Regions from separate parts of the Streptomyces sp. Pv4-95 genome, predicted to be linked through region 1. Evidence: riboswitches for the same ligand, from Rfam matches in the RefSeq annotation. Region 1 holds a riboswitch; the other holds the start of a gene.

Region 1 (5,693 bases):
GGACGGCCAGGACCCGCGACGTTACGGAGAAGGCCCCCGAACATGGCGACGAGCCCCTCGCGGTCGGTGGGCCGCGCACCGGCGGCCACCTGTGCGGCGGTGTCGCGGTACTGCTCCAGGCAGCGCTCGGCCACCGCGCGCAGGAGGGCGTCCCGGGTCGGGAAGTAGTTCTTGGTCGTGCCGTGCGGTACGTCCGCGGCCGCGTCGACCGCACGGTGCGTCAGCCCTCGCCCACCTGCGGCGGCCAGTACGCCCATGGCCGCATCCCGCAGGCGGTCCCGTCGGTCCGGATTCACTGCCTGAGGCCCCTCTCCTCGACTCCTTGCCCACACTACCCCAACCGTGGTACCACAGATGTGGTAGTCGATCGGATGCGAAGCGACGTAGGGGGCGGCATGACCGGAACGGCGGTTGTCGTGGGGGCGGGGGTGGGCGGCCTGGCGACCGCGCTCGGGCTGCGCCGGGCCGGCTGGGCGGTCACGATTCTGGAGCGCCGGACGGAGCTGGAGCGCTACGGAACCGCCTTCGGCATCCATCCCACCGCGCAGGCCGCACTCGACCGCCTCGGGGTGGGCGAGCCGTTCCGCGCCCGGGCCGTGCCCTACCGGAGCGCCCGGATCCGTACCCCGCATGGGAAGGTGATGGCGCGTCTGCCGCTGGAGCGCATCGAGCGAAAAGCGGGCCGGCCCGAACTTCTCATTTCCCGGCCCTCTTTGATCGACGCACTCCTGGCCGAGTTGGGCGCTTTCGGGGACGTCCCGCTCAAGCTCGGCGAGAACGTCCGGGATGTGGATGCTCTGCTGGCCGACACCGACCTGGTGGTAGGCGCCGACGGAATCCACAGTGCCGTGCGTGCCGCATGTCCCGGCGGCCGGCGCTGCGGCCCCCGGCGTCTCGGGTCCGTCGCCTGGATCGGCGTGGCCGACTTCGAGAGCGAACTCCACGGCGAAACCTGGGGCACCGGCCGGTTCTTCGGCATGACACCCATCGAGCCCGGCCGAACCAACTGGTACGCCACCGTGCCCGAGGCCACCACCGCCCAGGAGCTGCGCCGACTCTTCGAGGGCTGGCACGACCCCATCCCCCGGATACTCGCCGAGACCGACCCGGCCACCTGGATCCGCTACGAGATGCGGCATCTGTTCCCCGCCCTTCCCTCCTTCGTCGACCGCGGAAAGGTCGCCCTGGTCGGAGACGCCGCGCACGCCATGACACCCAACCTGGGCCAGGGCGCGTGCACCGCGATCCTCGACGCGGAGGCCCTCGCCCGGGCCGTCGCCGCGCATGGCGAGGCCGGCCTGCGGTCGGCCCTGCGCAGCTACGACGCGGAGCGCCGGCGCAGCGCTCAGCGGATCGCCTTCGCTTCACGTAACCTGCACCGCTTCATGGCCACCGAGCGCACCCGCCTGCGCGATGCGCTGGTCCGTACGCTGCCGAGCTGATGGGCGAGGAGGCCGTACGGATCGCGCGCATCGCACGCACAGAGGGCGTTCGACGAACCCGAGAGCGCGGGCGACTGGGGCGGCGATACCGAGCGGCGTGACGGCTCGCCGCAGCGGACTTCCCCACTTCGCCGGACGCCTTGCCCTGTCCCGGTCAGCCGCAGTACGGTCTTGCCTCCCCTGGGAGCGCGGACGGAGCGCCCGGGACCCGTGGTCCTACGGGACATCAGATCGGCGATGGCCGTCGGACAGGCGCAATCCCCACCGAAGCCGTCCGGGCTGCTTCTCAGGGCAGCCGGTGTCCGCAGACGCAGTCGCCGCGCGTGGCGAGCGCACGGGGTGAGCCCTGGGCAGCTCTACTTGTCACCGCACCCGACCTGGCACTACTGTCACCACGCCTTGGTGAACGGGAAATCCGGTGTGATGCCGGTGCGGCCCTCGCCACTGTGAATCGGGAAGTCCGACTCCAGCCCTCGCGGGCAGCCACTGGGTCCTTGTGATCCGGGAAGGCGGAGTCCGGGCGGTGGTACCCGTCAGCCAGGAGACCGGCCAAGGCACTTCAACCATCCACGAGGTGCTGGAGAGGGTCTGCTGAGCCATGCACATAGCCGAGGGATTTCTGCCTCCGGCGCACGCGGTCGCCTGGGGCGTCGCGTCGGCGCCGTTCGTCGTCCACGGAGTCCGGTCACTCACCCGTGAGGTCAAGGCGCATCCCGAGAGCACGCTGCTCCTCGGCGCGTCCGGTGCCTTCACGTTCGTTCTGTCCGCCCTGAAGCTGCCCTCGGTGACGGGGAGCTGCTCCCATCCCACCGGGACGGGGCTGGGCGCCATCCTGTTCCGCCCGCCGATCATGGCGGTGCTGGGCACCATCACCCTGCTGTTCCAGGCACTTCTGCTCGCCCACGGCGGCCTGACCACGCTCGGCGCCAACGTCTTCTCGATGGCGATCGTCGGACCCTGGGCCGGATACGCGGTCTACAGGCTGCTGCGCCGCTTCGACGTACCGCTGATGGTTGCGGTGTTCTTCGGAGCCTTCGTCGCCGACCTGTCCACCTACTGCGTCACCAGCGTGCAGCTGGCGCTCGCCTTCCCGGACCCGGGCAGCGGATTCCTGGGCGCACTCGGCAAGTTCGGCACCATCTTCGCGGTCACCCAGATCCCGCTCGCGGTGAGCGAGGGGCTCCTGACGGTGCTCGTCATGCGGCTCCTGGTGCAGTCCAGCAAGGGCGACCTGACCCGGCTCGGGGTGTTCCTCGCCGGCAAGCGGGCGAAGGCCGAGAAGACCGAGACCGAGGCGGTGGCCCGATGAGCAGGAACGCGAAGATCAACACCCTGCTGGTGGTGCTCGTGGCCGCGCTGGCGGTCCTGCCGCTGGTCCTCGGACTCGGTGACCACAAGAAGGAGCCCTTCACGGGCGCCGACGCGCAGGCCGAGACGGCGATCACCGAGATCGACCCCGACTACAAGCCCTGGTTCTCTCCGCTGTACGAGCCGCCGTCCGGCGAGATCGAGTCGGCGCTGTTCGCCCTCCAGGCCGCGATCGGCGCGGGCGTCCTCGCCTACTATTTCGGTCTGCGGCGCGGCCGCCGCCAGGGCGAGCTGCGGGCGCAGGCCCAGCAGGACGCCGACGGCGCCGAGAGCGGCGCCGGAGTCTCCGCAGCCCAAGGGGACTGACCACCGCGTGCTGCCGATCGACGCGGCGGCGCACAGCAGTCGCTGGCGCCGCCGCCACCCCGTGGACAAGGCCGTGCTCGGGCTCGGGCTCACCGTGCTGGCGATCTCGCTGCCGCCCTGGCCCGGCGCCGCCCTGGTCCTCCTCACCGCACTCACCGTGCTGCTGGGCCCGGCGGGCGTACCCGGCCGTCGTCTGTGGCGCGCGTACCGGGTGCCCCTGGGCTTCTGCGTCACCGGTGCCGCCACCCTGCTCATCCAGGTCGGCGGGCCCGAGGGCTTCGTGACCCTGGCCGACGGCGGGCCGGTCCGCGCCGGTCAGCTGCTGCTGCGCACCTCGGCCGCGTCGCTCGGCGTCCTGCTGTTCGCGTTCACCACCCCGATGTCCGATCTGTTGCCCCGCCTGGTCAAGGCGGGAGTGCCCGCCCCGGTGGTGGACGTGGCCTTGGTGACGTACCGGATGAGCTTCCTGCTGCTCGATTCCGTGCGCCGGATCCGCGACGCCCAGGCGGCCCGGCTCGGGCACACCACCCGGGCCGCCACCTGGCGTTCGCTCGCCGGCCTCGGCGCCACCGCGTTCGTACGCGCCTTCGACCGGGCGGCACGGCTGCAGACCGGGCTCGCCGGGCGCGGCTACGACGGCACCCTGCGCGTCCTGGTGCCCGAGGCCCGCGTCTCCGCCCGGTTCGTGGCCGGCAGCGTCGTGCTGCTCGTGGCGCTCGCCGTCCTCACCTTCGTCCTGGAAAGGCCGCTGTCATGAGCGAGACCGCGCTGGTAGCCCTGCGGGGCGCGTCCTTCGCGTACGAGGACGGCCCGACCGTGCTCAAGGGACTCGACTTCGATGTGTGCGAAGGCCGTGCACTCGCTCTGCTCGGCCGCAACGGCAGCGGCAAGACCACCCTGATGCGGCTGCTCAGCGGCGGGCTGCGGCCGCGCGACGGCCGGTTGACGGTCGAGGGCCTCCCGGTCACCTACGACCGCAAGGGGCTGACCCGGTTGCGTACGACCGTCCAGCTGGTGGTGCAGGACCCGGACGACCAGTTGTTCGCCGCGTCGGTGGCCCAGGACGTGTCGTTCGGACCACTGAACCTCGGCCTGCCCGACAGCGAGGTGCGGGCCCGGGTGGACGAGGCGCTCGCCGCCCTGGACATCACCGCCCTGGCCGACCGGCCCACCCACCTCCTCTCCTACGGACAGCGCAAACGGACCGCGATCGCGGGCGCGGTCGCGATGCGGCCCCGGGTGCTGATCCTCGACGAGCCGACGGCCGGACTCGACCCGGACGGCCAGGAGCGGCTGCTCGCCGCCCTTGACGCCCTTCGCAGCAGCGGCACCACCGTGGTGATGGCCACCCACGACGTGGACCTGGCATTGCGCTGGGCAGACGACGCCGCGCTCCTCACCCCGGCGGGTGTGCGTGCCGGCCCCGCGCCCTCGATGCTGGCCCGCACGGATCTGCTGCAGGCAGCCGGTCTCCGGCTGCCGTGGGGCATCGCGACTGCCCAACTGCTGCGCGCACACGGGCTGTTGGACGACGCGACGCCTGGCCCCCGCACCGCGGAAGAGCTCGCCGCGGTCTTCGCCTCCGCTGCCGCCGTCGAACGGACACGGGCCGATGGCTGACGCGCCTCGGGCGCAGCCGATGGTGGTCGACGGACAGGAGCTGGTCGCCGTCTCCGGAGAGGACTTCGAGCGTCTGCTGGCCATCCGCCGTCAGGTCGGCGGTCAGAACGCCCGGATCAGGGCACTGACGGCCACATTGGGGAGCCTCGTGACGATGCTGGACGACATCGACGGGGCGGTGGCCGCAATGCATGCGGCCCACACCTGCGTGTGCGGTCGCTGCGAGGGGTGCACGGCACTCGCCACGCTGTCCGAGTGGGTGCGGGAAGCCCGGCGTACCGCTGCGGCTCGGGGCCGAGCAGGACGGACCGGACGAGCAGGCTGAGCAGGCCGAGCAGGCCGAGCAGGCCGAGCAGCGTGAACGTCGGCAGCGGTCCCCGCACGCCGATGACCGCGCCCTTCACCTCCGGCAGGTAGCCGTGCCGTAGCGGGGAGCCGTGGCCGGGGGCCGGGACGCCGCATCCGAAGAGGCCGGCGGCACGGGCACCGGGAACCACGCGCCCTCGGTGACGGGCATTCCCGCACCCCTGGCACCCACCGAGTCCACGCCGCCCGCCGGGGAACGTCCGGCGCCGCACATGCAGCCCATGCGGCACGTACCCATACGGCCGCTCCACGACTGCAGTGGCAATCCGGCCCGAGGATGCTTGAGCATGTTGCACGGCGACAGAGCGGGAGCGGGTAGTGACGGCACCGAGCACCGGGCGCACCACCATCAGACGCTGGTTTCTCCGCCACCTCCAGCTGCTGCCCGTCGTCGTGCTCGCCGTGGGCGCCCTCGTCGACTACTACACCTCTCCGCATTTCAGCGGAGAGGCCTTCTATACCGCTGCGCCGATGACAGCCGCCGCCCTGCTGTCGCTGCGCGCGACGATCCTGGCGGGCGTCAGTGCCTGTGTCATCGACTTCGCGCTGCTCACCCACTTCGGATTCATCGGGGATTCCGGTGGGCGCAGC
Region 2 (5,693 bases), 2.1 Mb from region 1:
GGCCGGCGGGCGTGCACGCCCCGCCGACACCTGACGCTGCATCAGAAACTGATACCAGTTCCCTTTGCAGGAGTCCACGGCGCACACACAATCACCGCACCGCCGACCCCGCGTCCAGCAACCGCGAAACCGCCCCACCACCTCAACTCCACCACCGGAAAGCCCACTTCAGGCCGCACTGGAACTCGTTCTAGTTATAGTGAACGGGCATGCCCACACCGAGAGGGGACCGGGATGACACAGGTGACCGACCACAGGGGCGGGGTGTGGAGCATCGCCGTCCCCATCCCGGACAATCCGCTCGGCCACACCCTCGTCCACCTCCTGGAGACCGACCGCGGCCCGGTACTCATCGACACCGGCTGGGACGACCCGCACTCCTGGGACACCCTTGCCGCCGGCGTAGAGGCGTGCGGCTTCGCCCTCACCGACCTGCACGGCGTCCTGATCACCCATCACCACCCCGACCACCACGGGCTCTCCGCCAAGGTCCGTGAGGTGTCCGGGGCCTGGATCGCGATGCACGCCGCCGACACGGCCATGGTCCGCCGCGCTCGCGACGCGGAGCCGGGCCGGTGGCTCGACTACCTGACCGCCAAACTCACGACGGCGGGTGCGCCCGAGGACCACCTCGCGCCCCTGCGGGCGGCCCGCGCCAAACGCGGCGCCCGGTCACTGCCCAACCGGCGGCCCGCCCTGCCGGACCGCGACATCGCCCCCGGTGAGCTGCTCGACCTCCCGGGGCGCCGGCTGCGCGCGATCTGGACGCCGGGGCACACCCCGGGACACGTCTGCCTGCACCTGGAGGAGGAGCACCCGGGGCGGGGCGCGGGGGCCGGGGGTGCGGGGGCCGGGGGTGCGGGGGCCGGCTACCTGCGGGGCACGGGTGCGGGGGCCGGGAGGACGGCGGCCGGGGCCGCGGCCGGTGGGGCCTCCGGCTTCGGCCGGCTCTTCTCCGGCGACCACCTCCTCCCCGGCATCACCCCGCACGTCGGGCTGTACGAGGACCCGGACGACGCCACGGTCACCGACCCGCTGGGCGACTACCTCGACTCCCTGGAGCGGATCGGCAGACTCGCCCCGGCCGAGGTGCTGCCCGCCCATCAGCACGCGTTCGCCGACGCGGACGGGCGGGTGCGGGAACTCCTCACCCACCACGAGGAGCGCCTCTCCGGACTGAGAGCACTGCTCCGCGAACCCCTCACGCCCTGGCAGCTCGCGGTGGCGATGGAGTGGAACCGCCCCTGGGAGCAGATCCCCTACGGCTCCCGCAACATCGCCGTCTCGGAAGCCGAGGCCCACCTGCGCCGCCTGGTGAAACTCGGGCACGCCGAGCCGGTCCCCGGCTCCGACCCGGTGACGTACCGAGCGGTGTGAATCCCCGCCGGGCAGCCGCCCGCGCCCCGCGGTCACCGGGGACCGCAGCGGGGCAGGGCCCCGCGCCCCGCTCCGGCTCCCGCACACGGGGGCCCGCCCCGGGCTGCGGGGCCCGCCCCTATCCGTACGTGCGAGCGAGTCCCTTGCGGGCGCCGGTTAAGGTGTGCGGGACAACTTCATCCGTGCCTATCGGGGGAAGCCGGTGAAAATCCGGCGCTGACCCGCAACCGTGAGGACGGCCCACCCGCGCACCGCGACGCTCTCGCGGCTCGCACGGCCGTACGAGCCGGAGCACCCGCTGGCGCACGACCAAGGCTCCCGCCCCGGCCCCACCCACGGACGGCCGGTGCGCGGCACCGTCGAGGTATACGGAGCTGAGCCCGGTGCCACCGCGCGGACCCGACGACCGGGCGCGCGGGTGGCCGGCCGAGCGCGGCTGCGTACACCGCTGCGAACCGACCCGAGAGGCACCGACCCCATGGCTCCCCTGGCCCCCATGGCTCCATCCTTCGCCGTCCTGGCACGCCGCGCCGCCGTGGCCCTGGCCACGGCGGCGGTGCTGGGCACGGCCGCCGCCCCGGCCGCGTTCGCCGACTCCGCCGCACCGGCGGCCCCGTCGCCCTCCCCCGCGAAACTGCCCGCCGGCCTGTACGGCGCCGCCTCCCCGGAGTACGACGGAGTGTGGCGGCAGTCGCTCGCCCTGCTCGCGCAGGACACGGTGGGCCTGCGGCCCGCGGCGTCCGCGGTCGACTGGCTCACCGGGCAGCAGTGCGCCGACGGATCGTTCGCCGCCTTCCGGGCCGACCCGGCGAAACCGTGTGCCGCCAAGACGATGCGGGACACCAACCAGACGGGCGCCGCGGTGCAGGCCCTGGCCGCGCTCGGCGGGCACGGTGACGCGGTGAAGAAGGCCTTGGGCTGGCTGAGGTCGGTGCAGAACAAGGACGGCGGATGGGGCTCGACGGCCGGCTCGCCCAGCGACGCCAACTCCACCTCCGTCGTCATCGGCGCACTCGCCGCGGCGGGCGCGGATCCGGTCACCGTGACGTCGGGCAAGGGCGGCAAGTCCCCCTACGACGCGCTGCTGACCTTCCAGCTGAGCTGTGCGGCGAAGTCCGCGGAGCGCGGTGCCTTCGCCTACCAGCCCAAGGACGGCGTCCTGGCGCCGAACGCCGACGCCACCGCTGCCGCCGCGCTGGGCGCCTTGGGCAAGGGCTTCGTCGTCGCGCCGGCGGGCAACGACTCCCACGCCCCCATACGCCCGCTGACCTGCAAGGACGAGGGTAAGGACGGCCAGGGCGGCGACGACCGCGGCAGCGCGGACGCCGGTGCCCGGAAGGCGGCGGCCAGGGGCGCGGACGCCTACCTCGTCGCGCAGCTCGACGCGAACGGGCAGCACCTGCTGTCCGCGATGCCGGGCGCGGAGGACCAGCCGGACGTCGGCAACACCGCCGACACCGTCCTCGCGCTGGCCGCGGGGGCGCACGGCACGGCCGCGCAGAAGCCCCTGAAGTGGCTGGAGCAGCACGCGGCGGACTGGGCGAAGCAGAACGGCCCGGCGGCGTACGCCCAGCTGGTGCTCGCCGCGCACGCCACGGGCGCCGACCCGCGCGCCTTCGGCGGCACCGACCTGGTGGCCGCCCTCAACGCCACCGGCCCCGCACCGGCCGCCGGGCAGGGGAAGAACGCCGACGCGAAGGACAAGGAGGACGGCGGAAGCGGCATCAGCGTCTGGTGGATCGTCGGCATCGGGCTCGCCATCGGCGCCGGTATCGGCTTCCTGCTGAGCGGCCGCATGAAGAAGAACTCCCTCTGATGCGCTTCCCCCGTATCGCCTGCGCCCTCCTGCTGGCCGGCAGCGTCACCGGTCTGGCCGCCACGCCCGCCCAGGCACAGGAGTACCGCTACTGGTCCTTCTGGAACAGCAAGGCGGGCGGCTCCGGTGGCACGGGCGGCTCAGGTGGCTCCTGGGCGTACGCGACCGAGGGGCCGGCCACCATGCGGCCTGCCGACGGTGCCGTCGAGGGCTTCCGGTTCACCGTGAGCGCCGACTCCGCCGCGGCCGCCGGTCCGCGCACGGCCGCCGACTTCGACGCGATCTGCCAGGGCACTCCGGCCAAGGACAACAGCAAGCGGGTCGGCGTCGTCATCGACTTCGGCAGCGCGGCGGACGCGGCCGGCGGGGAGCGGCCGCCGAAGCCGCGGACGCACTGTGCCGTGGTCCCCGAGGACGCCTCGGCGGGCGAGGCGCTGGCCGCGGTCGCCGGGCCGCTGCGCTACGACTCCCACGCCCTGCTGTGCGCCATCGCCGACTACCCGCGGTCGGGGTGCGCGGACCAGGTCGACGGTTCGGGCGGCAAGGGGGCGCAGGACCCGGCAGGCGGCGAGGACACAGCCGACGCGGGCTCCGGGGACGCGGCCTCGGGCCGGTCGGCGGGGCAGGGTTCGGGCACCGGGGGCGGCCGCGAGGACGGCGGCCCGTCCGCCGGACTGCTCGGTGGCGGCGCGGCCGTCTTCGCGCTGGGAGCGGCGGCCGTGTGGCAGGCGCGCCGCCGGCGCGGATGAGCGCCCCGCGCGCGACCCGTACCACCGCGCTGCACGCCGGAGCGTGGTGGCTGTGGGCGCTCGGCCTGGCGGCCGCGGCCTCGCGCACCACCAATCCGCTGCTGCTCGGGATGCTGGTCGGAGTCGCGGGCTATGTCGTCGCTGCCCGCCGCACGGACGCGCCCTGGGCCCGTTCGTACGGCGCGTTCGCCAAGCTCGGCCTGTTCGTGATCGCCGTCCGGCTGGTCTTCGCCTTCGTCCTGGGCTCGCCGATCCCCGGAACCCACCTCCTGGTCACATTGCCCGAAGTACCGCTCCCCGACTGGGCACAAGGCGTCCGGATCGGCGGCCGGGTCACCGCCGAGGGCATGCTCTTCGCCCTCTACGACGGCCTGAAGCTGGCCGCCCTCCTCATCTGCGTCGGCGCCGCGAACGCCCTCGCCAACCCCGCCCGGATGCTGAAGTCCCTGCCCGGGGCCCTCTACGAGGCGGGCGTCGCGGTCGTCGTCGCGATGACGTTCGCACCGAACCTGGTGGCCGATGTGCAGCGGCTGCGCGCCGCCCGACGGCTGCGCGGCCGACCCGACCGCGGCTTCAAAGCCCTCCTCCAGGTCGGACTGCCCGTGCTGGAAGGGGCGCTGGAACGCTCGGTCGCGCTGGCCGCCGCGATGGACGCCCGCGGCTACGGCCGCACCGCCCGGGTACCACGCGCGGTCCGGCACACCACCTCGGCCCTCACCCTCGGCGGCCTGCTGGGCGTCTGCGCCGGGACCTACGGGCTGCTGGCCGGGTCCGGCGCCGGCTACGGTCTTCCCCTCCTGCTCGCCGGACTCGCCGCCGCACTGGGCGGGTTGTGGCTCGGCGGCCGCCGCTCGGTACGCACCCGCTACCGGCCGGAGCGCTGGGGCGTCCGCGCCTGGCTGGTGGCCGGCTCCGGTATCGCCGTGGCGGCCCTGATGATCCGGGCGGACACCGTCGCGCCCGGCGCCCTCCAGCCACCCGTCGTCCCGCTCACCGCACCCGTCCTCCCGCTCTGGCCGGCCCTCGGCGTACTGATGGGCCTGCTGCCCGCGTTCGTCGCTCCCCTGCCGCCCCGCACCTCGTCCGAACGTGCCGGGCCGGGCGACGGGCCCCGCGGCGCTCGCACCCCCGGTGCGTCGAAGGAGCCGGCCCGCTCCCCGAGGCCGCTCCGGGCCCCGAGGTCGCCGCAGTCCCCGCAGTCGTCGCAATCGTCGCAATCGCCCACGTCACAGAGGGAGTCCACCCAGTGATCCGGTTCGAGCAGGTGTCGGTCACTTACGGGGACGCCACCGAGCCCGCCGTGCGGGACGTCGACCTGACCGTTCCCGAAGGGGAACTGTGTCTTCTCGTCGGACCCTCCGGCGTCGGCAAGTCGACGGTGCTGAACGCCGTCTGCGGACTCGTACCGCACTTCACCGGGGGCACCCTGCACGGCCGGGTCACCGTCGACGGCCGCGACACCCGCACCCACCGGCCGCGTGAACTGGCCGATGTGGTCGGCACCGTGGGCCAGGACCCGCGGGCCCACTTCGTCACCGACACCGTCGAGGACGAACTCGCCTACGGCATGGAATCGCTCGGCCTCGCCCCGGACGTGATGCGCCGCCGCGTCGAGGAGACCCTCGATCTGCTGGGCCTTGCCGACCTGCGTGACCGCGCCCTCACCACCCTTTCCGGTGGCCAGATGCAGCGGGTGGCGATCGGCTCCGTGCTGACCACCCATCCCAAGGTCCTCGTCCTGGACGAACCGA

What was found. A riboswitch is a leader RNA that binds a small molecule or an ion and turns the genes downstream of it on or off. The one in region 1 is predicted to bind cobalamin.
Region 2: linked by a shared signal. The riboswitch ahead of QOM21_RS25780 (prenyltransferase/squalene oxidase repeat-containing protein) and the one ahead of QOM21_RS35135 (energy-coupling factor ABC transporter permease) in region 1 are both predicted to bind cobalamin.

The regions. Positions count from the first base shown of each region.
Region 1 covers NZ_CP127172.1:7,994,741-8,000,433, reverse strand. The annotation lists gene QOM21_RS35145 (TetR/AcrR family transcriptional regulator) at 1-296, opposite strand, end outside; gene QOM21_RS35140 (FAD-dependent oxidoreductase) at 396-1,442, shown strand; cobalamin riboswitch at 1,804-2,011, shown strand; gene QOM21_RS35135 (energy-coupling factor ABC transporter permease) at 2,041-2,751, shown strand; gene QOM21_RS35130 (energy-coupling factor ABC transporter substrate-binding protein) at 2,748-3,116, shown strand; gene cbiQ (cobalt ECF transporter T component CbiQ) at 3,124-3,873, shown strand; gene QOM21_RS35120 (energy-coupling factor ABC transporter ATP-binding protein) at 3,870-4,736, shown strand; gene QOM21_RS35115 (hypothetical protein) at 4,729-5,061, shown strand; gene QOM21_RS35110 (PP2C family protein-serine/threonine phosphatase) at 5,421-5,693, shown strand, end outside.
Region 2 covers NZ_CP127172.1:5,882,175-5,887,867, reverse strand. The annotation lists gene QOM21_RS25785 (MBL fold metallo-hydrolase) at 235-1,377, shown strand; cobalamin riboswitch at 1,514-1,695, shown strand; gene QOM21_RS25780 (prenyltransferase/squalene oxidase repeat-containing protein) at 1,874-3,193, shown strand; gene QOM21_RS25775 (SCO2322 family protein) at 3,193-3,942, shown strand; gene QOM21_RS25770 (CbiQ family ECF transporter T component) at 3,939-5,192, shown strand; gene QOM21_RS25765 (ABC transporter ATP-binding protein) at 5,189-5,693, shown strand, end outside.